DNA from 2 places in the Streptomyces sp. Je 1-4 4N24 genome. Region 2 is predicted to be linked to the other one. Evidence: riboswitches for the same ligand, from Rfam matches in the RefSeq annotation. Region 2 holds a riboswitch; the other holds the start of a gene.

Region 1 (11,198 bases), 4.8 Mb from region 2:
TAGTCGGACGACCCCGCGGTGGGAATGCCCGCGTCCAGCAGGTCGCGGTGTGCGAACATCCGCTCCAGCCGCTTGGCGCCGTACCAGCCTGTGAGCTTGTCGCCGTGGAAGGCGACATAGCTCCCGAACGGCACCGTGACCATCCCGAGCGCGGCGATCCGGCGCAGGATCGTGTCGTCGACGAGGCTGCAGTGCTCGATCCGGTGCCGGGTGCCGGGGCGCGGATCGGCCGCCTGCGCTGCCTCGACGGCGTCGAGGACCAGGCGGATCGCACGGTCGCCGTTGGCATGTACGCAGACCGTCCCCCCGGCACCGTGCACACGCCGGACGACATCGTGCAGCTCGGCCTCGGACATCGCCTGGATGCCGTGTTCGCAGGTTCCCTCGTACGGCTCCTCCAGCAGGCAGGTGCCACCCGCCACGGCGCCGTCGACCAGGGCCTTGACTCCGCCGATGCGCAGCCGGGTGCCGCCGAGGCCGGTGCGCAGCCCGATCGACTCCATGCCAGGGACCGCGGTGTAGAGCAGAAGGGCATTGACCCGCAGGGTGAGCGCGCCGGCTGCGTCGGCGGCCTGCAGGAGCTCCAGTCCATCGCCGGCGACGGCTGCGTCCCCGACCGAGGTGATGCCTGCCGAGTGCATCATCCGCTGGTAGCGGCCCAGGGCCTCGATCCGGTCGGCGAGTGGGCTGACCGGGACGACGGGGTCGCGGCCGGGGGCGGGGGAGCTCCGCAGATGCATCATGGCCTGTTCGTACAGGACGCCGTCGAGCCTGCCCTCGGCGTCGCGGCCGTAGGCGCCGCCGGCCGGGGGCTCGCTGTCGTCGTCGAGGCCCGCGGCACTCAGCGCGGCGGAGTTGAACACGGCCCAGTGCGAGGCTATGTGCGTCACCATCACGGGGCGGTCGGAACAGATACGGTCCAGGTCCCGGCGCTTGATCACCGTGCCGCCGGTGGTCTTGCCATGGTCGTACCGGGCACCGATCAGCCATGCTCCGGAGGGCAGCTCGGCGGCGCGGCCGCGCAACGCGGCCTCCAACTGCTCGTGGGTGCACACCCGTTCCGGGGAGAGATCCACGTGCAGCATCGCCTCCGCCATCGACGTCGGGTGCTGATGCGCGTCATTGAAACCGGGGACGACGGTGCGGTCGCCGAAGTCGTGCACGGGTGCCTCGGGGAAGCGGGCGCGCAGCTCTTCGACGGTGCCGGCGGCGGCGATCCACTCTCCGACGGTGGCGAAAGCGGGCAGGGCGGTGCCGGTTGCGAGGGTGTGCATCCGGTCAGCCGTGAAGATCCGCGTGGTGAAGGTATCGGTGGTCCGGGGCTGTGGAGGGGTGTGCAAGGGGTGCCTCCGGGGCGAGGCCGCGTCCGTGGGCGTACGGGCGCGGTGCGGGGGCACCCGCCGGCTGCGCGGGTGCCCAGGACGTCGCCCGATGATGCCCTTGAGGGCGTGCGCACCCCTCGATTCGCCCGATCACGTCACGCACAATGGCCCGCATGCACAAGTCCGTGGATCTGACCGAGCTGGACCTCTCGATCGTGCACGCCCTGCAGCTGGCGCCGCGCGCGCCCTGGAACACACTCGGCGAGGTCCTGGGCGTCGACCACACGACGGTGGCTCACCACTGGGCCCGCCTGGAAGAGCAGGGCAGCGCGTGGCTGATGGCGTACTACCCCGCCTGGCACGACGGACTGTGCCGCGCCCGGGTGGAGGTCGACTGCGCGGGTGGAGCTGTGGACGCGGTGGCGCAGGCCCTCGTCCACGACCCGCACGTGGTGTCGGTCGACCTCACGCACAACGGTGGTGACCTGCAACTGATGGTGAGCGCGGGCAACTTGGGGGTGCTCTCGCGGTACGTCACCGATCGGTTGCACCGGCTGCCCGGTGTGGAGCGCATCGCGGTACACCCGGTCACCCGGGAGTACGCGGACGGTCGGCAGTGGCGGCTGGACGCGCTCAACGCGGAACAGGTGCGGCAGCTCACCGCGATCAGCCCCGCGCCTCATGGCGGAACGGTGTCACCTGGTCCGGAAGAGCTTCGGATCCTGTCGGTGCTCGGTCCGGACGGCCGCTGCTCCTGGACGCAGCTGGCGGAGCGTACGAAAGTCAGCGCCGCAACGGTCCGCCGCAAGGTCCACCGGATGATGCGGGAGGGAACGCTCGCCTTCCGATGCGAGGTTGCGGCGCACAGCGCGGGGTGGCCGGTCCAGGTGCTCTACACCGCGCAGTGCCCGGCGAACCGCCTGGAGTCCGCCGCGCGGGAGCTGGTGGTACTGCCAGGGGTCCGCTCGGTGGCGGCGCTCGCCGGTCCGGCGAACCTTGCGGTGACGGCGTGGCTGCGGTCTGCGGCCGACATTCAGCAACTGGAGGTGCGGATGCTGCGCCGGGTCCAGGAGCTGGTGATCACTCGTCGCTCCGTCGCACTGCGGGCGCTGAAGCGGATGGGGCGGCTCCTGGGGGCGGACGGGCGCCGCATCGGCTACGTGCCGATGGACGTGTGGAGCGACCCGGTATGCGGCGGGTCCGTCAAGCGAGCGTTAGGGCGTGTCGTTCGGATCAGGGCTCCCTGATCCGCCCTGATCCGAACGACACGCCCTAACTCCCAGCAGTCATCGCCGTTCGAGCAGGGGAACACCCATCCCGCTCACCGGGTAGTCGACATAGCCCTCCGCCCCGCCCGTGTAGTACGTGGCCGGGTCGCCGACGGCCGGCTCCTGCCGCAGGGCGAACCGGGTGACGAGGTCGGGGTTGGCGATGAAGTGCGTGCCGAAGGACACGGCGTCGGCGATCCCGGCGTCGAGGACGGCGTTCCCCGACTCACGGTCGAAGCCGTTGTTCGCGATCAGGGGGCCGTCGAACCGCCGCCGGTAGCGTGCGAGCGCCGCGAGGTCGGGAGTTCCGTCCGCCGCGGTGCGGTCCCGGCCCCGCAGATGCAGGTAGGCGACCGGACGGTCGTTGAGCTCCGTCACCAGCGCGTCGTAGTCGGCGAGCATCTCCTCATCGGCCCGGAAATGCTCCCCCTCGGTCCAGTAGGGCGCCAGGCGGAGGCCGACGCACCGGCCGTGCCATGGCACGGCGACCGCGTCGACGATGTCCAGCAGCAGACGCCGCCGGCCCGTACGGTCGCCGCCGTAGGCGTCGGTACGGCGGTTCAGCCGCGGGTTGAGGAACTGCGCGATCAGAAAGGCTCCGAGGGCACCGATCTCGACCCCGTCGAACCCCGCCCGCCGGGCGTTCTCCGCGGCGGTACGGAAGTCGGTGACCGTGGCCGCGATGTCGGCGGTGGTCATCTCCCGGGGAGTGACGGTCTCCTTGAACCCGCCGGCGGTGAAGGCCCTCGTACGGGGGTTGACCGCCGACGGCCCGCCGGGCAGCTCGCCTCCCAGGTGGTCGGGGTGCGAGGCGGCGCCGGTGTGCCAGAGCTGCAGCACGATACGGCCGCCGAGGGCGTGCACGACATCGGTGACCCGCCGCCACCCGGCGATCTGGTCCTCGCGGTAGATGCCGGGGACGTGGACGAAGCCGACCGCCCGTTCGCTGACCCAGGTCCCCTCGGTGATGATCAGTCCTGCGGTGGCCCGCTGGCCGTAGTAGGCGGCGTGCAACTCCGTCGGGACGAGCGCGGCGTTGGCCGCGCGGCCCCGGGTGAGCGGGGCCATCACCACACGGTTGGGCAAGGAGAGGCCGCCGAGGTCCGCGCGCCGCAGCAGCGGCTGGTCGGCGGTGGTCGGCAGGGTACTGCTCATGGTGTGTTCCTCCTGGTCATCGGGCCAGGGAGGTGGCCGGGCCCGGAATCCGGGCCGGATCACGGGCGTCCGGTCACCTCGGCCCGGTGGTGCGCGTCATCAAGGTGACGGAGCGGGACGAGGAAAGGTGACCGATGGACGAGCAGGACCGGCTGGCGGAACGGTTCGAGGCACAGCGCGGCCATTTGCGCGCGGTCGCCTACCGGATGCTGGGCTCCCTCAGCGATGCGGACGACGCCGTGCAGGAAGCCTGGCTACGGCTCAGCCGTGTCGACAGCGGAACCGTCGAGAACCTGCCCGGCTGGCTGACGACGGTCGTGTCGCGGCTCTGCCTCGACATCCTGCGCTCCCGCACCGCACGACGGGAGGAACCGGTCGGACAGCAACCGCCCGACCCGGCCCGGGATGCCGCGGACGGGATCGGCCCGGAACCCGAAGCACTGCTGATCGACTCGGTCGGCCGGGCCCTGCTGGTGGTGCTGGACACCCTGGCTCCCGCCGAGCGGATCGCCTTCGTCCTGCACGACATGTTCGCCGTGCCGTTCGACCGGATCGCTCCCCTCGTGGAACGCTCGCCGGTGACCACGAAGAAGCTCGCCAGCCGCGCGCGTCACAAGGTCCAGGGCACCCCCGCCGTTCCCGCCGCCGACCTCGCCCGGCAACGGAAGGCCGTCGACGCCTTTCTCGCCGCCTCGCGCGACGGTGACCTCGACGCGCTGCTCGCGGTGCTGGCCCCCGACGTCGTGCGCCGGGCCGACCCCGCTGCGCTGCCCCCGGGCGCGCCGACGGAGCTCCGCGGTGCGCACTCGGTGGCCGCGGGGACCCTGGTCTTCGGGCGGAAGGCACGGTTCGCGGCGCCGGCGCTGGTGAACGGGGCCGTGGGGATCGTGGTGGCCCCGCGTGGCCGGCTGCTCCTCGCCCTCACCGTCACCGTCGAGGGCGACAGGATCACCGCCTACGACGTGATCGCCGACCCCGCCCGTCTCAGGGAACTCGACCTCGCCGTCCTCGACGGGTGACCGGCCGCCACGGCCCGGCACGCCGTTCCGGTCCCGTACGGATGTCCGGTCAGGACGCACCGGACCCGGCGCCGTCCTGCTTCAGCTTCGTCACCTTCCGCGGCAGTGATCCCGCGCCGTCGGCCAGCGGGGGAGTGGCATCGGGCGCGCCGGTCCCCTTCTTGAGGCTGTCGAGAATGGCCAGTCCCTGGCCGACGATGCCGGAGACGATCTCGTTCATCCCGTCGGTGCCGTTGAGGACGGTCAGCCGGGCGCCGGCGAGGCCCTCGGCTGCGGCCTCGGTGAGGGCGGGGAGGTTCTCGACGGTGCGGTTGGCGGCGATCAGCTCCTGGTTGCCGTCCCGCAGCGAGCCCGCGAGGGCCGTGTTGGCGTCGGCGCGCGCCTGGGCGACGGTCCGCTCGGTGTAGGCGCGGGCGTCCGCCTCGTACCGGACCTGGTCACGCTGGGCCTCCGCCAGAGTGCGCAGCCGGTAGGCCTCGGCGTCCGCGGGGCGGCGTACCTCGGCCTCCAGCCGCTGGGCGGCGAGCGAGGCCTGCCGCTGGGCCAGCGCGGTCTGCTCCTCGATGACCTCCTGCGAGGCCCTGGCCTGGGAGAGCGGGCCCGCCTGCGCGGCACGGGCGTTGTACTGCTCGGTCTCGGCGAGGAACCCGGCCCGTTTGATCGCCGTGTCCCGCTCGTACTCGGCCTTCAGCGCCGCCGCCTGCTGCTCCCGTTCGGTCGCCTCCTGGTCGGCCTTGGCCTGCGCGATCCGGGCCGCGCTGGCGACCGCGGCGGCGTGCGGGGCGGCGAGATTGGTGATGTAGCCGGAGGTGTCGGCGATCTCCTGGATCTGCAGGGCGTCGACGACGATGCCGAGCTTCTCCATCTCGGAGTGGCTGCCGTCCTTGACCTCCTGGGCGACCCGGTCCCGCTCCCGGATGATCTGCTCGACGGTCAGTCCGCCGACGATCGAGCGCAGATGACCGGCGAAGATCCGCCCCACCAGCTCCTCCATCGTGGCCTGCTCGGACAGGAACCGGCGCGCGGCGTTGGCAATGGACGTCTGGTCGTCCCCGACCTTGAAGACGGCAACCGCCCGGACGCCGAGCCGGATGCCCTGCTGGGTGACGCAGTCCTCGGAGATCTCCGCCTCCCGCAGCGACAGCGACAGCAGAGACGCCTTCTGCTTGACGGGCAGGACCCAGCAGCCATGGCCGGTGACGATACGGAATTGGGCGTCCCCGGCCCGGCGCTTCGAGCCGGAGATCAACAGCGCCTCGTTCGGCGCCGGAACATGCCAGAACAACATCGGAAGGCTCCTGGTCCGGTGCGACCGGCCTCGGTCGGGGCGCGGGGACGGCCGCGGGAAAAGGAAGTGCTCACGGGGGCGGCGGGCACGGTCTGCGGGACCGCCGGGTCACGCGGGCAGCGGCGCGACGATCACCGACCGCGCCGAGGTGTGCTCCACCACGATGACCTGTGTGTGCCGGGCGATGGGCTCGCGGGACCAGGCGGCGAAGGCTTCGGAGCCGCCGCGTACGGGCAGCAGCACCTCTCCCGGGCCGTCGGTCGGGATCGAGACGGTCACCCGCCCGATCACCCCGATCGGGCTGAAGTCCGTGTCATCCGTTGCGCTCACCCGGGCTCCGTCGCTGGTCAAAGCCGCTGCCGGCGCAGTCGCCGGACAGCGGTAAATCCTCGACAACTCAACGGTACTCCGGCCGGGGTGCCGTCTGCGCCGCCGGCCCGGCGGCCGCCGCGGACCCGGTTCCGGCGTCCAGACGGGCGGGCCGGGCCGACGGGACCGACGGCTTTCTCGGTGGCAGTACGTCGGGCGCGCGATGGGGCCGGAGGGCCGTGAGGGCGCTCTCGGTCTCCTCCATCAGCGCACGGTAGGAGACCAGGCGCTGCCACTCGGGGTCGGCGACCCCGGGCACCGTGGCGGCACGCTCGGTCCACTGCTTCACCAGCCCGGCGTACACCGGTGTCTGCCTGATGACCTCCGCGGTGATCCACCGCGGCATCTGCCCGGGGCGGGGGAGGGACGTCTGTCCGTGACCTGCGACGGTGCCGGAAGAGGGGACGCTCATGGCCGTAGAAACGATTCTTCGACGCTGGGGTCACTGCGTATTTTTGCAGCCGTCCGTACTTCTGCCAGGCAGGCAGGGACGCGTCTCCATCGAATATCACCTTATGCAGTGATCTATAGCCGGGAAGCGGTCCAATCCGGACGAAGGAACGTTGTCGCAGTCATGGAACCGAGGGAGTTGTGGGAGCGCCACGCGGTACTCGCACAGGCGTTTTGCAGCAGCGATGACGAGGTCCGCCGGACGCAGGGACTCCTCGACGAGGCCGAGGCCCGCCGTTCGCGGACCCTGGCCGCCTTCGCCGTGACCGTGGGCAGTGACGCGGTGGTGGCGGAGCTGCTCGGCCTGGAGGAACGCGAAGTGCGGCTGGCCCGGCGCACGGTGGGCAAGGAAGACGCCCGCGCGGTCGCCAAGAGCCTGCTCGCCCAGCCCGCGTGCGAGCAGCCCCCCGCACCGCAGCAGCCCGCGCAGCAGGCCCCCGCACAGCAGGCCCCCGCACCGCAGCCGGCGCAGACGGCCGCCGCACCAGGGGCCGCCGTGCACCCTCCGGGCCCCTCGGCACCACCACAGGCGGTCCCGGTCGCCGTGCCCCAGCCCCCCTCCGAGCCTGCCTGGGCACCGGCGCTGGACGCCGTCCTGATGAGCAGCTGGCACAACGGAGTTGACCTCACCGCCCTGGCCACCGAACTCGGTCTCGACGTCCGGCTGCTGGTGGCCCGCGCGCAACAGCTGTCCGCCGAGAGCCGCCCGGTCCAGCCTCCGGCGTCGGACCGCGCGGGCCGGCACCGCCGGATGGTCAGTCCCCCGCCCTCCCCACAACCCGAGACCCCACATCTGACCTGGCGCGAGCGACCACAGCAGCCCCCACGGGAGCACTACGAGCAAGAGCCCTGGAAGCAGCAGCCGTACCAGAACTACCCGGACCCGCAGGAGTACCAGGAATACCGGGTGTACGAGGAACACCAGCAGTATCAGCAGCCCACCCAGCCCACCTGGGATGCCAACGCCATCACCGCTGCCCAGCACGACTGGGACGGCATCCTCAGTCAATGGGAGGCCACCGCCGCCCCTCAACCACCCCTCTCCGCACCCGGTCAGGGAGGGGGGTGAGGGGCCTGAGCCGCCGCGCGCCGGAGGCATACGGGCCGCCGAGGGCGTCGCCTGCCGTGGCCGCCGTAGCGCCATGGCCGCCGTGGGCCGATGCCGCCCCTGGGCGGGTGATCAGACGTCGATTACAGTGGGCGCCGAGCCGTGACTGGCGCTTGGGTGGAGTACCACCGGGGAGCGGCTCGGCCATCCACGGTCCGTGCCGCGCGCCTGGGCGATCCCACACGACGCTCAGGAGCAGCTCATGTCCCCGGAAGCCCGCCTCATGGACGGCAGCGCACTGGCCCGCAGCATGGTCGAACAGGCCGCCCGGCGCGCGGCCGACCTCACCGAACGCACCGGCACGGCCCCGTGTCTGGCGACCGTCCTCGTCGGCGAGGACCCCGCCTCGGTGACGTACGTACGCATGAAGCGCAACCGGTGCGCCAAGGCCGGAATCCTCTCCCGGCATGTCGCACTGCCCGCCGCCACCACGACCGCGGAGCTGGTCGACACGATCACCGCGCTGTCGAACGACCCCACCGTGCACGGCATCCTGCTGCAGCACCCGGCCGGCCCGCACATCGACGAGCGGGCCGCGTTCGAGGCGATCGCCCCCGAGAAGGATGTCGACGGCGTCACCTGCCACTCCTTCGCCGCGATGAGCTTCGGCCTGGACGGCTTCGCCTCCTGCACGCCCGGCGGCATCCTCCGGCTGCTGGATCACTATGACGTCGACCTGGCCGGCAAGCATGCCGTCGTGGTCGGCCGCAGCGCGATCCTCGGCAAGCCGGTGGGGATGCTGCTGCTCGGCCGCAATGCCACCGTCACCTACTGCCACTCCCGCACCACCGACCTGGCGTCGCTCACCAAGGAGGCCGATGTCCTGATCGCGGCCGTCGGCCGGCCCCGGTTCCTGCGCGGTGAGCACCTCAAGCCCGGCGCCGTCGTGATAGACGCCGGCTCCAACCCGGGCAACGTCGGCGATATGGACTTCGACTCGGCACGCACCCGCGCCGCCCTGATCACCCCGGTTCCCGGCGGCGTCGGCCCCATGACCATCGCCACCCTGCTCACCCAGACCGTCGACGCCGCGGCCGCCCAGCTGAACGCGGTCTGACCGCCGGCCGGCGGGGCCGGGAAGCTGCCCGGCGGAACGGTGCGGGCGGTGGCGCCGGGCGCGGCACGGACCGGCCGCGCCCGGTGCGTCCGGTGTCAGCTGAGCGTCCGCAGCATCGAGGCGTCGAAGGGCACGAGGGCGTCGGTGCGGCCCTCGAAGATCTTGGCGGCCCACTCCGGGTCGCCGAGCAGGGCCCGCCCGATGGCGACGAGGTCGAACTCGTCCCGCTCCAGCCTGTCCAGCAGCCGGTCGATGCCGGCGACGCCCGCCTGTTCGCCCTTGAACGTCCCGATGAACTCGTTGTCGAGTCCGACGGAGCCCACGGTGAGGGTCGGCCGGCCGGAGAGCTTCTTGACCCATCCCGCGAGGTTGAGGTCCGAGTCCTCGTACTCGGGAAGCCAGTAGCGGCGCGTCGAGCAGTGGAACGCGGTGACGCCGGCCTCCGTCAGCGGCGCCACGACCGCCTGGAGTTCCTCCGGCGAATCGGCAAGGCGGGCCTGGTAGTTGTTCATCTTCCACTGGGACATCCTGAAGAGGACCGGGAAGTCCGGGGAGACCGCTTCCCGGCAGGCCGCCACGATCTCGGCGGCGAACCGCGTGCGGGCGGTGGGGCTGCCGCCGTAGGCGTCGGTACGCCGGTTGGTGCCCGACCACAGGAACTGGTCGATCAAGTAGCCGTGTGCACCGTGCAGTTCGACGCCGTCGAAGCCGAGCCGCTCGGCCGCGGCCGCCGCCTCGGCGAAGGCCGCGATGACATCGTCGAGATCCCGCTGGGTCATGGCATGCCCGGAGGGTGTGCCGTCGAGGGCGATCCCGGACGGGCCGGACGGCGGGGCGTCGGGGAACGGCGGTGCGCCCGCCTGGCGGGCCATGCCGACGTGCCACAGCTGCGGCATGATCGTCCCGCCCGCCGCATGGACCGCCGCCACGACGCGCCCCCAGCCGTCGAGTGCGTCCTCACCGTAAAAGCGGGGGACGGCGGCGCTGGTTCCGGCGGCGGTGTGCTGGACGTAGGTGCCCTCCGTGATGATCAGGCCGACGCCGCCGGCGGCGCGGCGCGCGTAATAGTCCGCGACATCGGCGCCCGGGACACCGCCCGGCGAGAACTCGCGGGTCATCGGCGCCATGGCTATCCGGTTCGGCACGGTGAGGCCGCCCAGGGTGACGGGACGGGAGAGTGTCTGGGCCGCTCGGGTGGCGGAGGCGCTGGGAGTCACGTGTGGGTCTCCTAGGAAGAGAACGCGGTCGCGGAACGCCGCCGGCCGGCAGACGTTCCGCTGTTCCGAACACCCCAAGGCAACTCCGTCATCCGCTTCTCAGTGTCTGCTGCGCCACAGTCGTCCCTCCGCAGACATCACTCCACAGGCATCACTCCACAGGCGTCATCCGGCTCCCGTTCCGCTGTCGCGCCTTCCTGGACGGAGGTCAGGTGGTGACCGGCTGGGTGGCGCGGGCGAGTTCGCGGCGGAGGCGCATGAAGGGGCGGGGGCGGTTGAGGGCCAGTACGGCGGTGGTGCGCCCGTCGCGTTCGTAGCAGGCCAGGAAGCTGCGGTCGTCGGGCGAGCCCTCGACGATGCGCGGGGTGTCGGTGGGCAGTCGCCGGCCGGTGAACTGGATGCGCACGCCGTACTGGTCGGACCAGAAGTACGGCAGGCTCCGGTGGGTGACGACGGTGCCGCCGGCGAGCAGGTTCTGTGCGGCGACGGCGGCCTGTTCGGTGGCGCTGGTCCAGTGCTCGGCGCGGACGCCGTCCACCCTGGCGACATCGCCGGCCGCCACGATGTGGGGCTGCGGGGTGACCCCGCCCGCGTCGCAGCACACCCCGTCGTCGAGCGGGAGTCCGGAACCCTCCAGCCAGGCGGTGTTGGGGCGTACCCCGATGCCGATGACGACCACGTCGGCGGGGAGCATCCGGCCGTCGGCCAGTTCGACCCCGGTGACACGGTTCCCCGCGCCGCCGTCGTGCAGGCGGGCGACACCGGTTCCGGTGAGCAGGGTAACGCCGTGGTCCGCGTGGAGGGCGGAGCAGATCCCGGCCATGGTGTCGCCGAGTTGGGGGACGAGGGGGAGCGGGGCGGCCTCGACCACGGTGACGTGATGGCCGAGACGGGCGCAGGACGAGGCGACCTCGGCGCCGATGAAGCCCCCGCCGATCACCACGA
Region 2 (11,198 bases):
AGTGGTACTACGCCCCGGACAACTCCGGCGGCAAATACGCCGACAACGGCACCTTCAGCAAGAGCACGGCCGTCAACCGCGGCGGCTTCGGCTGCTCGGGCTCGGGCGGCCGGCACGGCTCCTCCGGCGGCTGAGCGGGCGACGCACGGCATGGAACGCCACACCATCGACCCGCGCCCCGGCTGGCAGCAGACCGTCGAGGCGCAGGGCCTGATCTACCCGCTGACCCGATACCCGGACGACTCGCTGCGCCCGTACTGGGACGAGAGCGCGTACTACTCCTTCACCCTCCCCGAGGTCGAGGCCTTGGAGGAGGTCGTCGAGGAGCTGCACGGCATGTGCCTGGCCGCGGCCGCGCACATCGTCGACCAGGACCGCTTCGCCGACCTCGGCATCGAGGACCCGCGGCTGGCCAAGCTGATCGCCGAGTCCTGGCGCCGCCGCGAGGAACTCCCCTCCCTCTACGGGCGGTTCGACCTGCACTACGACGGCAGCGGTCCGGCCAAGATGCTGGAGTACAACGCCGATACTCCGACCTCGCTGGTCGAGGCCGCCAGCCCCCAGTGGTTCTGGATGGAGGAGCGCTTTCCCGGCGCCGACCAGTGGAACTCGCTCCACGAGCGGCTGGTGGCGGCCTGGAAGCGGCAGGCCCCGCTGCTGCCGCCCGGCGCACCGCTGCACTTCGCGCACTCGGCGGGCGACGAGCTGGGCGAGGATCTGATGACCGTCGCCTATCTGGAGGAGACGGCGCAGCAGGCGGGCCTGGAGACGGTCGCCATCTCGATGGAGGACATCGGCTGGGACCGGCTGTCGGGCCGCTTCGTCGACCAGCGGCTGCGCTTCATGCGGGCCTGTTTCAAGCTCTACCCGTGGGAGTGGCTGGCCACCGACGACTTCGGCCCGTACGTCCTGGACAGCCTCGACAACGGCGGCGGCACCGGCTCCACCCTCTGGATCGAGCCCGCCTGGAAGATGCTGCTCTCCAACAAGGCGCTGCTGGCGATCCTGTGGGAGCTGTATCCGGGGCATCCGAATCTGCTGCCCGCCTACCTCGACGGGCCGCGCGAGCTGGCGCACACCCGTGGTTACGTCGCCAAGCCGCTGCTCGGCCGGGAGGGTGCCGGTGTCACCCTGCACGAGCCGGGCGCCGAACCGGTGCTGCGCGGGCCCGACGACCCCTGCTGCTACCAGGAGCTGGCCCCCCTGCCGGACTTCGACGGCAACCGGGTCGTGCTCGGTGCCTGGGTCGTCGAGGACGAGGCGGCGGGGCTCGGCATCCGGGAGTCGGCGGGCCTGGTCACCGATGAGTACGCGCGGTTCTTGCCGCATGTGATCCGCTGAACCCGCCGAGGGATCCGCTCGGGCGCCCCTGCGGGGGGGGGACAGCAGCAAGCCTCGCCCGGTGCACCGGGCGGGGCTTGCGAGACCGGCCAGTGAGGATGGAGAGCCCTCGGTATTCGCGACTACGTGTTGTCGCTGTCCCCGCCACCGGGCTGCGGGTCGCGGGGTGCCTCCGGGGGCATGGGCCCGCCGTCGTGCTTGCCGCCGTCCGCCTCCATGTCGGCCGGGTGCCGGAAGGGGACTCCGCGCCACCCTTCAGCATCGGCCGTGCGCGTCTCGTACGTCTCAACGGCTGCGACGCTCATCTACCAACCTCCTCTTCCATGAGGGGCCATGCCGCCGTACCGTCGAGGCATGGCCCGTAGGGCCGCAGGGGATTCCCTGCGGTGCTCACCCGCCCCGGCCGCTCGACCTGTCCGGGTATTCCGCAGCCGGGGCGGGAGTCTTGATACCGGCTATCGCCGCACACACTTGGCACAGCCACACGCCGGGCCCTTCTTCAGGTCCAGCGTTCCGCCGGATAGCGCCCGCCAGTGCTCGGGCTGCCGGCGTCCCTCCGACGCTTTCCGTACGGCGACAAGCTAGGAATGCTGAAGAGTTGACCTCAACGAATTTGCGCGAACTTGCGCGCACTCACCCCAGAGAATCGATCGCTGCTGTGATCAGAGTCCGTGCCGGAGCCCCGTAGACGGCCAGTTCGGCGAGGCCCGCGAAGGTGTGGGCGTACATGCTGATTTCGTGCGGCTGCGTGATGGTGAGAAAGGCAGACACCAGCTCAACGCTGACTTGGGCTTCATCGAAGATCCAGAAGTCCTCCACCGGCCACAGCGCGGTACGGTCCGCGTGCAGCGGGATCACCCCGAGGCTGATGTGGGGCAGCGCAGCCAGAGACAACAGGTGCCCAAGCTGACCTGCCATCGTCGCAGCGCCGCCGATCCGGTGGCGAAGTGCGCTCTCCTCCAAGATCACAGCGAAGCGGCGCGGCCCTTCGTACAGGATGCGCTGCTTGTCCACGCGGACTCGGACAGCTTCCTCCAGGTCGTCGGGAAGCGCCCGCCGGTCACGAATCGCCCTGAGGAGTGCCTCAATGTACGCACGCGTCTGGAAGGGCCCCGGGATCAGCCACGACGAGTAGGCGCGGAAGTGCCGCGTTCGTTCCCACAATGGGAGAACCGACTCCTGTGCACGGCGGAGTCCGGAGCGTTCCATGCGCCGCCACTCGATATACGCACCATCGATATTGCGTGCGGTGGCGATCAGATCGGCCGTCTGTCCCTCCGCTCCACAGTGCAGCGCCCACACCCGCAGATCATCGTCAGACGGCCCGGTACGGCCGTTCTCAATGCGGCTGCACTTGCTCTCATGCCAGCGGGCCCGGGCGGCCAACTCCCGGGCTGTCAGCCCCGAATCCTTGCGAATCTCGCGCAGGCGCTTGCCAAGGGCCTCTCGGGCCTGCTGGATGCTGGACGACGACGTCACGATCGAGTCTTCCGAGTGCGTACTGTCAGACTGGCCGGTACTCCTCGTGGGGAGTCGCCCGTTCCCAGATCGCTTCAAACGCGGATACGCAGACGTGGACCACACCGGGGTCGGTCACCAGCTCTTCACCGGTCATCTCCCCGTCACCGTTGAAGTGATTGAACAGCACCGACGAACGGTCGAAGACCCAGCAGTCGTTGCCCGGCAACAGCAACGATGAGGCTTGCCGACGGGGGAGCCAGCGCACCGACTCTCCGGCCTTGACGTTGTGTCCACCGGTGAGCGCGTGCTCGTACCGGATGTAGGCGGATACGGGTTCCGAGACGACCCGCGCTCGGCGCACCTCCACGCCACGGGCCACCGAAGCCGAGACAAGATCGATCCACCACGGCCATCGCTTGGCGGGGTCGAAGTGGTTGCCGGCGATCCACTCCTGGTACGCCTCGTCCAGCGCGTATGCGTCCCTGGCCTCGAAGTGCCACGCGGTGTGCTGGGCCGACCGGAACAGCTCCTCAAACGTCGACTCCGCCGTCGTCACCGTTCACCTCCGGGAAGAACTGCATCATGCGCTTCGGGAACTCGAACACGGTCTCATGGCTGGGAACGTCCATCTGCGCCAGGCGCTCGGGGTCCGTGACCCGCCACCCTTGCAGGACATAGTTTCCGCTCTCATCGTCCAGGTACACAGTCGGGGAGCCGTTGTTCGGACTCTCGGGGTCCTTGCCCAGCCGGTGCAAAGCCATGGTGTCCTCCGTCGCCTCGGGTGACGATCAACATGTCCGAGCTTGTGCCTGAGCCGCCGCGGCGCGCCAGCGACTTGCACGAACTTCTAAGCATTGACCGATGCCAGCCCGGTCGCGCCCCTGCACACCCCAGAGCAGCTCCGCCGCCAAGGCCCCTGCTCCGAGGCGTGCGCTGACAGGTACCCGCCTCATCCGGACGTCTCCGCCGGAAGCCGGGGCCCTTCGCCTTCGGCATCGTCCGGGGCGTCGTGGCCGAGGGCGGTCAAGCGCCCGCCCCGGCTCTCGGCCACCCTGCGCACATCGGCAAGGGTTGCGGTTAATTCAACGGCCAGCAGGTGCAGTTCCCCGGGCGTCCACGCCCGTCCGGCAAGCATGCGGCGGGCTTCGTCGATGAGATCGTCGGCGGAGCTGAGCTGCTCCTCCTCGATCCGGTCGGCGATGCGGGAGACATATCCGGTCCCGTCGCCTGCCAGGAAGCACGGCTTCCCGTCCGGGCCGGTCCACGGCAGCAGCCGGACGAAGACCCTCGCTGTAGCGTTGGGCATGTCGTCAACTCCCTTGTAGTTGAGGGCCGCGCCCCCGGGCCGTCCACCACGGTCGCGGGGGTCCTCTTTGCCTGGAGTGAGGAGGGCCTTCCTCGCTCTGGGCAACCGCTCCGCTACGCCCAGCGGTACGGTGGCAGTGGAAGCGGCTTTTAAGAGCTTTAAACGCTCGCGCACATCGGGGAGTTGAGGGCTAGTGGGCACTCGGGAACCGATCCGGCACCTTGAACGGCTCTACCGGCAAACCGGCTGGACGCTGCGGCAGTTCGTCCAGGCCGTGAACCGCATCGGCACCGAGCGAGGAACCCCGCTCAAGTACCGCGAGCCGTCGGCCCATCAGTGGCGCCAAGGGCACCTGCCGAAGGAGCAGGCCAGACCGCTGATCGTGGAGGCCCTGGCGCGGAAGCTGGGACGTCCGGTCACGCATGCGGAGGCTGGATTCCCCGCACCGGTCAGTAGCTCGCACGCCACTCCGGGCACGGTTGAAGGGCTGATCGATCTCGGTAGGGGAGATATGGACCCCTCGCGCCGCGGCGTTCTCGGTATAGGGCTCTTTTCCGTTGCGCTGACCGTTCCCAACTGGCCGGACGTAGTCGGACGGATGGAAGCCGTTCAAACCGGCCGAACTCCGCGCATCGGTATGCCGGAAGTTGACACGGTCATCGCCATGACCGAACGGATCTCGGAACTCGACGACCAATGCGGTGGACGCCACGCCCGCCCCATGGCTGCGGCTTTCCTCGTCAATACCGTGGCCCCGTACCTGCGGGCTGAGGCGCCGGAATCGGTACGCAAGGCAATGCTGTCGGCAGCCTCCGACCTGTGCTATCTCACCGGATACATGGCTGTGGATGAGGGGGTGGAGGGGCTGGGGCAGAAGTATTACCTGAAGGCACTGGAACTGGCCGGCGCCGCTGAGGACCACCTCACGTATTGCACGACACTGCGGGGTATGAGTGTGCAGGCAGTTGACCTGGGGCACGGCCGTGAAGCCATGCGACTGGCCGATGCTGCTGCCGCTGCCTCTCCGCAGGCGGGCCCGCGTATGCTCGCCTTCCTTGCGGGCCAGCAGGCACACGCCGCTGCGCAAACAGGAGACCGCCACAAGGCACTGGCGCACCTCAACGAGGCCGAAATTTCCATGGAAAAGGCTGAGGCGCGAGCGAAAGCCTTCGGGTCCTATGACCCCTCATCTCTGCACTACCACATCAGCCATGTTCGCCATGAGCTGGGAGACCTTCCCGGAGCCGTTGCGGCGATGCGTGAATCGGACAGGTTGTGCTACGACATCTACCGCCGGTCCCGGGTGAAGGAACGGGCCACACTCGCCGAATTCCAACTTGAGGTGGGGCACCTGGAAGCGGCTTGTGCGACATGGAATGAAGCGCTGGACGAATATCCCCTGGTGCAAAGCGGGCGGGTCGACCGGCGCATGGGGAAGATGTTCAAGCTCATCCGCCCCCACCTCAAGAACCACGCCGCCCGGGAACTCCACGAACGTGCCCGGCTCGTCACCCCAGCCTCAATCCTGGCCTAGGAGGCCGGCACATGAGAGCAGCCCGCGTCCGGCCTCCGTCTCATCCCTCCAGCACGCCCCGCAGCTGGCCGAGCCCCCAGTCCAGGTCCTCCTTGCTGATGACCAGCGGGGGCGCGAGCCGGATCGTCGAGCCATGGGTGTCCTTGACCAGCACCCCGCGCGCCAGCAGCTGTTCGGAGATCTCCCGTCCCGTGCCGTGCGACGGGTTGATGTCCACACCGGCCCACAGTCCGCGGCCGCGCACCGCGTCCACCGCGCCGCCGCCCACCAGCAGCCCCAGCTCGCTGTGCAGATGTTCGCCCAGTTCCACGGCCTGCTGCTGGAATTCACCGGTCCGCAGCATCGCCATGACCTCCAGCGCCACCGCGCAGGCGAGCGGGTTCCCGCCGAACGTCGAGCCGTGCTCGCCGGGTGCGAAGACGCCCAGCACCTCGCGGGAGGAGACCACCGCCGACACCGGCACCACACCGCCGCCCAGCGCCTTGCCCAGCACGTACATGTCGGGCACCACGCCCTCGTGCTCACAGGCGAAGGTCCGGCCGGTGCGGCCCAGCCCCGACTGGATCTCATCGGCGATGAACAGCACGTTCCGGCTGCGGGTCAGCTCCCGTACGCCCGCCAGATAGCCCGGCGGCGGCACCAGCACGCCCGCCTCGCCCTGGATCGGCTCCAGCAGCACCGCGACCGTGTCGGCGTCGACGGCGGCCTCCAGCGCGGCCAGATCGCCGTACGGGACGATCTCGAAACCGGGGGTGTACGGGCCGAAGTCGGCGCGCGCCTCGGGGTCGGTGGAGAAGGAGACGATGGTGGTCGTCCGGCCGTGGAAGTTGTTGTCCGCGACGATGATCTTCGCCCGGCCGTCCGGGACGCCCTTGACCTTGTAGCCCCACTTACGGGCCGTCTTCACCGCGGTCTCGACCGCCTCGGCGCCGGTGTTCATCGGGAGCACCAGCTCCATCCCGCACAGCTCCGCCAGCTGGGTGCAGAAATCGGCGAACCGGTCGTGGTGGAAGGCGCGTGAGGTGAGCGTGACCCGCTCCAGCTGCGCCGTGGCCGCGTCGAGCAGCCGGCGGTTGCCGTGCCCGAAGTTCAGCGCGGAGTACCCGGCGAGCATGTCCAGGTAGCGGCGGCCCTCCACATCCGTCACCCAGGCACCCTCGGCGGTGGCCACGACGACGGGCAGCGGATGGTAGGTGTGCGCGCTGTGGGCTTCGGCGGCGGCGATGCCGCGTTCCGTGGACGTCACCGGTGGCTCCGTTCGGTAGGCCGTGCGGGCGCGGGCACTGCCGCGTCCCTCTCCATTGTTGCGCTCGCCCGGAGCGCCCGGCCTGCGAAGATCCGCCGGACAGGGCCCTGGGGGTGTCTTAGACTCTGCGTTGCGCACTGCGACTGGCGTACGGGGAAGCAACCTCGAGGAAGCGGTGCGCGGCAACCATCACGAGGTGCCGCCCCGCCTGGGCACCCCGGGACCACGACCGGCAACACCGATCGACCGCCCCGGAGGACGCCATGTCACAGCCCCATGTCTCACAGCCCCTTTCGCATCCCGCGCTGAGCGCCGCCGACCCCGAACTGGCCGCGCTGGTCGGCGCCGAGGAGCAGCTCCAGGCCGACACGCTGCGACTGATCCCCAGCGAGAACTACGTCTCCGCCGCCGTCCTGGAAGCCACCGGCACCGTCCTGCAGAACAAGTACAGCGAGGGGTACGCGGGCCGTCGCTACTACGAAGGCCAGCAGAACATCGACCGCGTCGAGACGCTGGCCGTCGAGCGGGCCAAGGCCGTCTTCGGCGTGGAACACGCCAACGTCCAGCCGTACTCCGGCTCGCCCGCCAACCTCGCCGCCTACCTGGCCTTCGCCGAGCCCGGCGACGCCGTGCTGGGCATGGCGCTGCCGATGGGCGGGCACCTCACGCACGGCTGGGGCGTCTCGGCGACCGGTACGTGGTTCCGCGGGGTGCAGTACGGCGTACGCCCGGAGAGCGCGCTGATCGACTTCGACGAGGTGCGCGACCTCGCCCGCAAGGAACGCCCGAAGATCATCTTCTGTGGCGGTACCGCCGTCCCCCGCACCATCGACTTCGCCGCCTTCGGCGAGATCGCCCGCGAGGTGGATGCCGTCCTCGTCGCCGATATCGCGCATATCGCCGGGCTGATCGCGGGCGGCGCCCACCCCTCGCCGGTGCCGCACGCGGACGTCATCTCGACCACCACCCACAAGACCCTGCGCGGCCCGCGCGGCGCGATGCTGATGTCCCGGGCGAGCCACGCCAAGGCCGTCGACAAGGCCGTCTTCCCCGGTCTGCAGGGCGGCCCGCACAACCACACCACCGCCGCCATCGCGGTGGCGCTGCGCGAGGCGGCCGCCCCGTCCTTCCGTGACTACGCGCATGCCGTCGTCGCCAACGCCAAGGCGCTCGCCGAGGCGCTGCTGGCCCGCGGCTACGACCTGGTCTCCGGCGGCACCGACAACCACCTGGTGCTGATCGACCTCACCTCGAAGGACGTCCCGGGCAAGGTCGCCGCGAAGGCGCTGGACCGGGCCGGCATCGTCGTCAACTACAACACCGTCCCCTTCGACCCGCGTAAGCCCTTCGACCCCTCCGGCATCCGCATCGGCACCCCGTCCCTCACTTCCCGCGGACTGGGCACGGAGCGGATGCCGCTGGTCGCCGAGTGGATCGACCGCAGCGTCCAGGCCGCGGCGAAGGGCGACGAGGAGGCGCTGGCGGTGATCCGTACGGAGGTGGCCGAGCTCATGGCGGCCTACCCGGCACCGGGACTGCCGACGGCCTGAGGCCCGCGGAGTACCGGGGCCCCATCCGCCCCGTCCGCACCTTCTGCCCCGTCCGCACCTTCCGCCCCGCCCGGCTCACCGTCCCGCCCGGCTCCCCGGCTCACCGGCTCCCCGGCCGTGATCAGCCGGTGAGCCGGTGAGCCGGACCGGCAGGACATGGGTGCTGTTGCCGATGAAGCTCTGGTGCGGCGGCAGCTCCGCGTCCGGGACGGCGAGGTCCAGCGCCGGATAGCGGGTGAAGAGCGCCTCCAGGGCGACGGTCGCCTCCAGCCGGGCCAGCGGCGCGCCCAGGCAGTAGTGCGGCCCGTGGCCGAACGAGAGATGCCGGGCGGCGGGCCGCCGGGTGACGTCGAACCGGTCCGCGTCGGGGCCGTACGCCTCCGGGTCCCGGCCGGCCGCGGAGTAGGAGGCCAGCATCGGGGTGCCACGCGGCACGACCGTGCCGCCGAGCTCCAGGTCCCGGACCGGGTAGCGGAAAGGGAAGTGGGCGACCGGGCTGTCGTGGCGCAGCGTCTCCTCGACCACGTCGTCCCACGTCGCCCGCCCGGCCCGGACCAGCTCCAGCTGCTCGCGGCCGGTGCACAGGGCCCGCACCGCGTTGGTGATCAGATTGAGCGTGGTCTCGTGTCCGGCGACGATCATCAGCAGCAGGGTGCCGACCAGCTCGCGTGCGCTCAGCCGGTCGCCGTCCTCCTCCTGGGCGGCGATCAGCGCGCTGGTCAGATCGTCCCCGGGGTCCGCCCGCCGGGCCTCGACGACCTGCCCGAGGACGGCGGTGATCTCACGGTTGGCCGCCTGCACCTCGTCCGCCGTGCCGGTCGTCCCCACGATCAGGTTCGACAGCTCGTGCAGCCGGTCGCGCAACGCGGCGTCCACGCCCAGCAGTTCGCAGATCACGCTCATCGGCAGCGGATAGGCGAAGTGCCGGCGCAGATCCACCGTGCCGTCGGCCGCGGCGGCGCCCGGCAGCCCGTCCAGCAGCCCGGCCGTCAGCTCCACCACCCGGGGCCGCAGGGCCGCCACCCGCCACGGGGTGAACACCTTGGTCACCAGTCCGCGCAGCCGCCGGTGGTCAGCGCCGTCGGCCGTGGTCATCCCGTCGACGGTGGCGAAGGTGGTCAGCGGCCAGCCGGGCGGCACGGTGCCGTCGTGCAGGGCCGCGAAATGGCAGGCGTTCTTGGCGACTTCGGGGTGCGCGAGAACCTCGCGCAGCACCGCATGGCGGGTGACGGCGACCGCCGGCACCTCCCCGGGCAGCAGGACGGGAACCACCGCCCCGGCCTCCCGCAGCAGCGCATCGGCCGCCGCCCGGCCGGCGCCGCCGGGGGCGAGCCGGTGCGGCGCCCCTTCGGAGGCGTGCGCGGGACAGAAGGTGCCGGGCGGGGGTGAGGGCGCGGGTACGGGTACGGGACGGCGGGCGCCGGCCGTCGGCTGCACGTCGGGCGCCGACTGCTCGCCAGTCGCCGGGCCGGTGATCGACTGCTCGTCGGTCATCGGCTGTCCGTCGCCGGTCATCGTCGGTCCGTCGCCGGTCTTCGGCTGTCCGTCGCCGGTCTTCGGCTGTCCGCCGTCGGCCATCGTCGGTCCGTCGTCGCTCTTCGGCCGTCCGTCGGTCATCGGCAGTCCTCACAGATCGGGCGGAAGATCCGGGGCGGTGCACGGGCCCATGAGCGCGGACCACGGTGCCGGGGCGGCGTACGGCGCTGCCACGAGGCGGTGCTGCCACGAGGCGGTGCTGCCACGCGGCCACGACAGGGCCACGATTCCAGCTCCCGGCCGCCCCGAACAGGCCGCCCCGAACAGGCCGCCCCGAACAGGCCGCCGCGGCGCGGACGGCAGCGGCCCGCCGGAGGGGCCGCCGCGCCACGGCCCGCCGGGCCCGTCGCCGCACACGCCACCACACGCAGTTGCCCCCTTGCCGACCTGAGACAATCAGTGGCATGGCTCTCGATCGCCCGCCCGTCGCCCACCACCACCCCCAGGGGAATGGCTCCGCCATGCAGCAACGTCCGCGTGTGCTCTCCGGCATTCAGCCCACCGCCGGCTCCTTCCACCTCGGCAATTACCTCGGTGCGGTACGCCAGTGGGTGGCGCTGCAGGAGTCTCACGACGCCTTCTACATGGTGGTCGACCTGCATGCGATCACCGTCCCGCAGGACCCGGCGGAACTGCGCAGCAACACCCGGATCGCGGCCGCCCAGCTGCTGGCCGCCGGTCTCGACCCGGAGCGCTGCACGCTCTTCGTCCAGAGCCATGTGCCCGAGCACGCCCAGCTCGGCTGGGTCATGAACTGCCTCACCGGCTTCGGCGAGGCGTCCCGGATGACCCAGTTCAAGGACAAGGCCGCCAAGCAGGGCGCCGACCGCACCTCCGTAGGCCTGTTCACGTACCCGATCCTGCAGATCGCCGACATCCTGCTCTACCAGGCCCACCAGGTCCCGGTCGGCGAGGATCAGCGCCAGCACATCGAGCTGACCCGCGACCTCGCCGAGCGCTTCAACAGCCGCTACGGCGACACCTTCACGATGCCCGCGCCGTACATCCTCAAGGAGACGGCGAAGATCTACGACCTTCAGGACCCGTCGGCCAAGATGAGCAAGTCGGCCGCCAGCCCCAAGGGCCTGATCAACCTCCTCGACGAGCCGAAGGTCTCCGCGAAGAAGGTCAAGAGCGCGGTCACGGACACCGACACGGTGATCCGCTACGACGCCGAGAACAAGCCCGGCGTCTCCAACCTCCTCACCATCTACTCCACCCTCA

Evidence for each region. A riboswitch is a leader RNA that binds a small molecule or an ion and turns the genes downstream of it on or off. The one in region 2 is predicted to bind ZMP and ZTP.
Region 1: it holds a riboswitch for ZMP and ZTP, as region 2 does, so the genes downstream of both, SLV14N_RS36090 (bifunctional 5,10-methylenetetrahydrofolate dehydrogenase/5,10-methenyltetrahydrofolate cyclohydrolase) here and glyA (serine hydroxymethyltransferase) in region 2, are expected to answer to the same signal.

What each region holds. Positions count from the first base shown of each region.
Region 1 covers NZ_CP110836.1:8,309,110-8,320,307, forward strand. Annotated here, with positions in the region: gene SLV14N_RS36050 (amidohydrolase) at 1-1,274, opposite strand, end outside; gene SLV14N_RS36055 (Lrp/AsnC family transcriptional regulator) at 1,496-2,569, shown strand; gene SLV14N_RS36060 (alkene reductase) at 2,609-3,745, opposite strand; gene SLV14N_RS36065 (sigma-70 family RNA polymerase sigma factor) at 3,880-4,764, shown strand; gene SLV14N_RS36070 (flotillin family protein) at 4,814-6,052, opposite strand; gene SLV14N_RS36075 (hypothetical protein) at 6,161-6,382, opposite strand; gene SLV14N_RS36080 (hypothetical protein) at 6,450-6,833, opposite strand; gene SLV14N_RS36085 (hypothetical protein) at 6,996-7,940, shown strand; ZMP/ZTP riboswitch at 8,072-8,160, shown strand; gene SLV14N_RS36090 (bifunctional 5,10-methylenetetrahydrofolate dehydrogenase/5,10-methenyltetrahydrofolate cyclohydrolase) at 8,182-9,036, shown strand; gene SLV14N_RS36095 (NADH:flavin oxidoreductase) at 9,132-10,253, opposite strand; gene SLV14N_RS36100 (NAD(P)/FAD-dependent oxidoreductase) at 10,462-11,198, opposite strand, start outside.
Region 2 covers NZ_CP110836.1:3,477,895-3,489,092, reverse strand. Annotated here, with positions in the region: gene SLV14N_RS14915 (hypothetical protein) at 1-134, shown strand, start outside; gene SLV14N_RS14910 (glutathionylspermidine synthase family protein) at 151-1,341, shown strand; gene SLV14N_RS14905 (hypothetical protein) at 1,464-1,646, opposite strand; gene SLV14N_RS14900 (helix-turn-helix transcriptional regulator) at 1,975-2,820, opposite strand; gene SLV14N_RS14895 (DUF6879 family protein) at 2,846-3,358, opposite strand; gene SLV14N_RS14890 (hypothetical protein) at 3,333-3,563, opposite strand; gene SLV14N_RS14885 (hypothetical protein) at 3,752-4,108, opposite strand; gene SLV14N_RS14880 (tetratricopeptide repeat protein) at 4,302-5,642, shown strand; gene rocD (ornithine--oxo-acid transaminase) at 5,683-6,888, opposite strand; ZMP/ZTP riboswitch at 7,018-7,109, shown strand; gene glyA (serine hydroxymethyltransferase) at 7,152-8,438, shown strand; gene SLV14N_RS14865 (cytochrome P450) at 8,514-10,055, opposite strand; gene trpS (tryptophan--tRNA ligase) at 10,436-11,198, shown strand, end outside.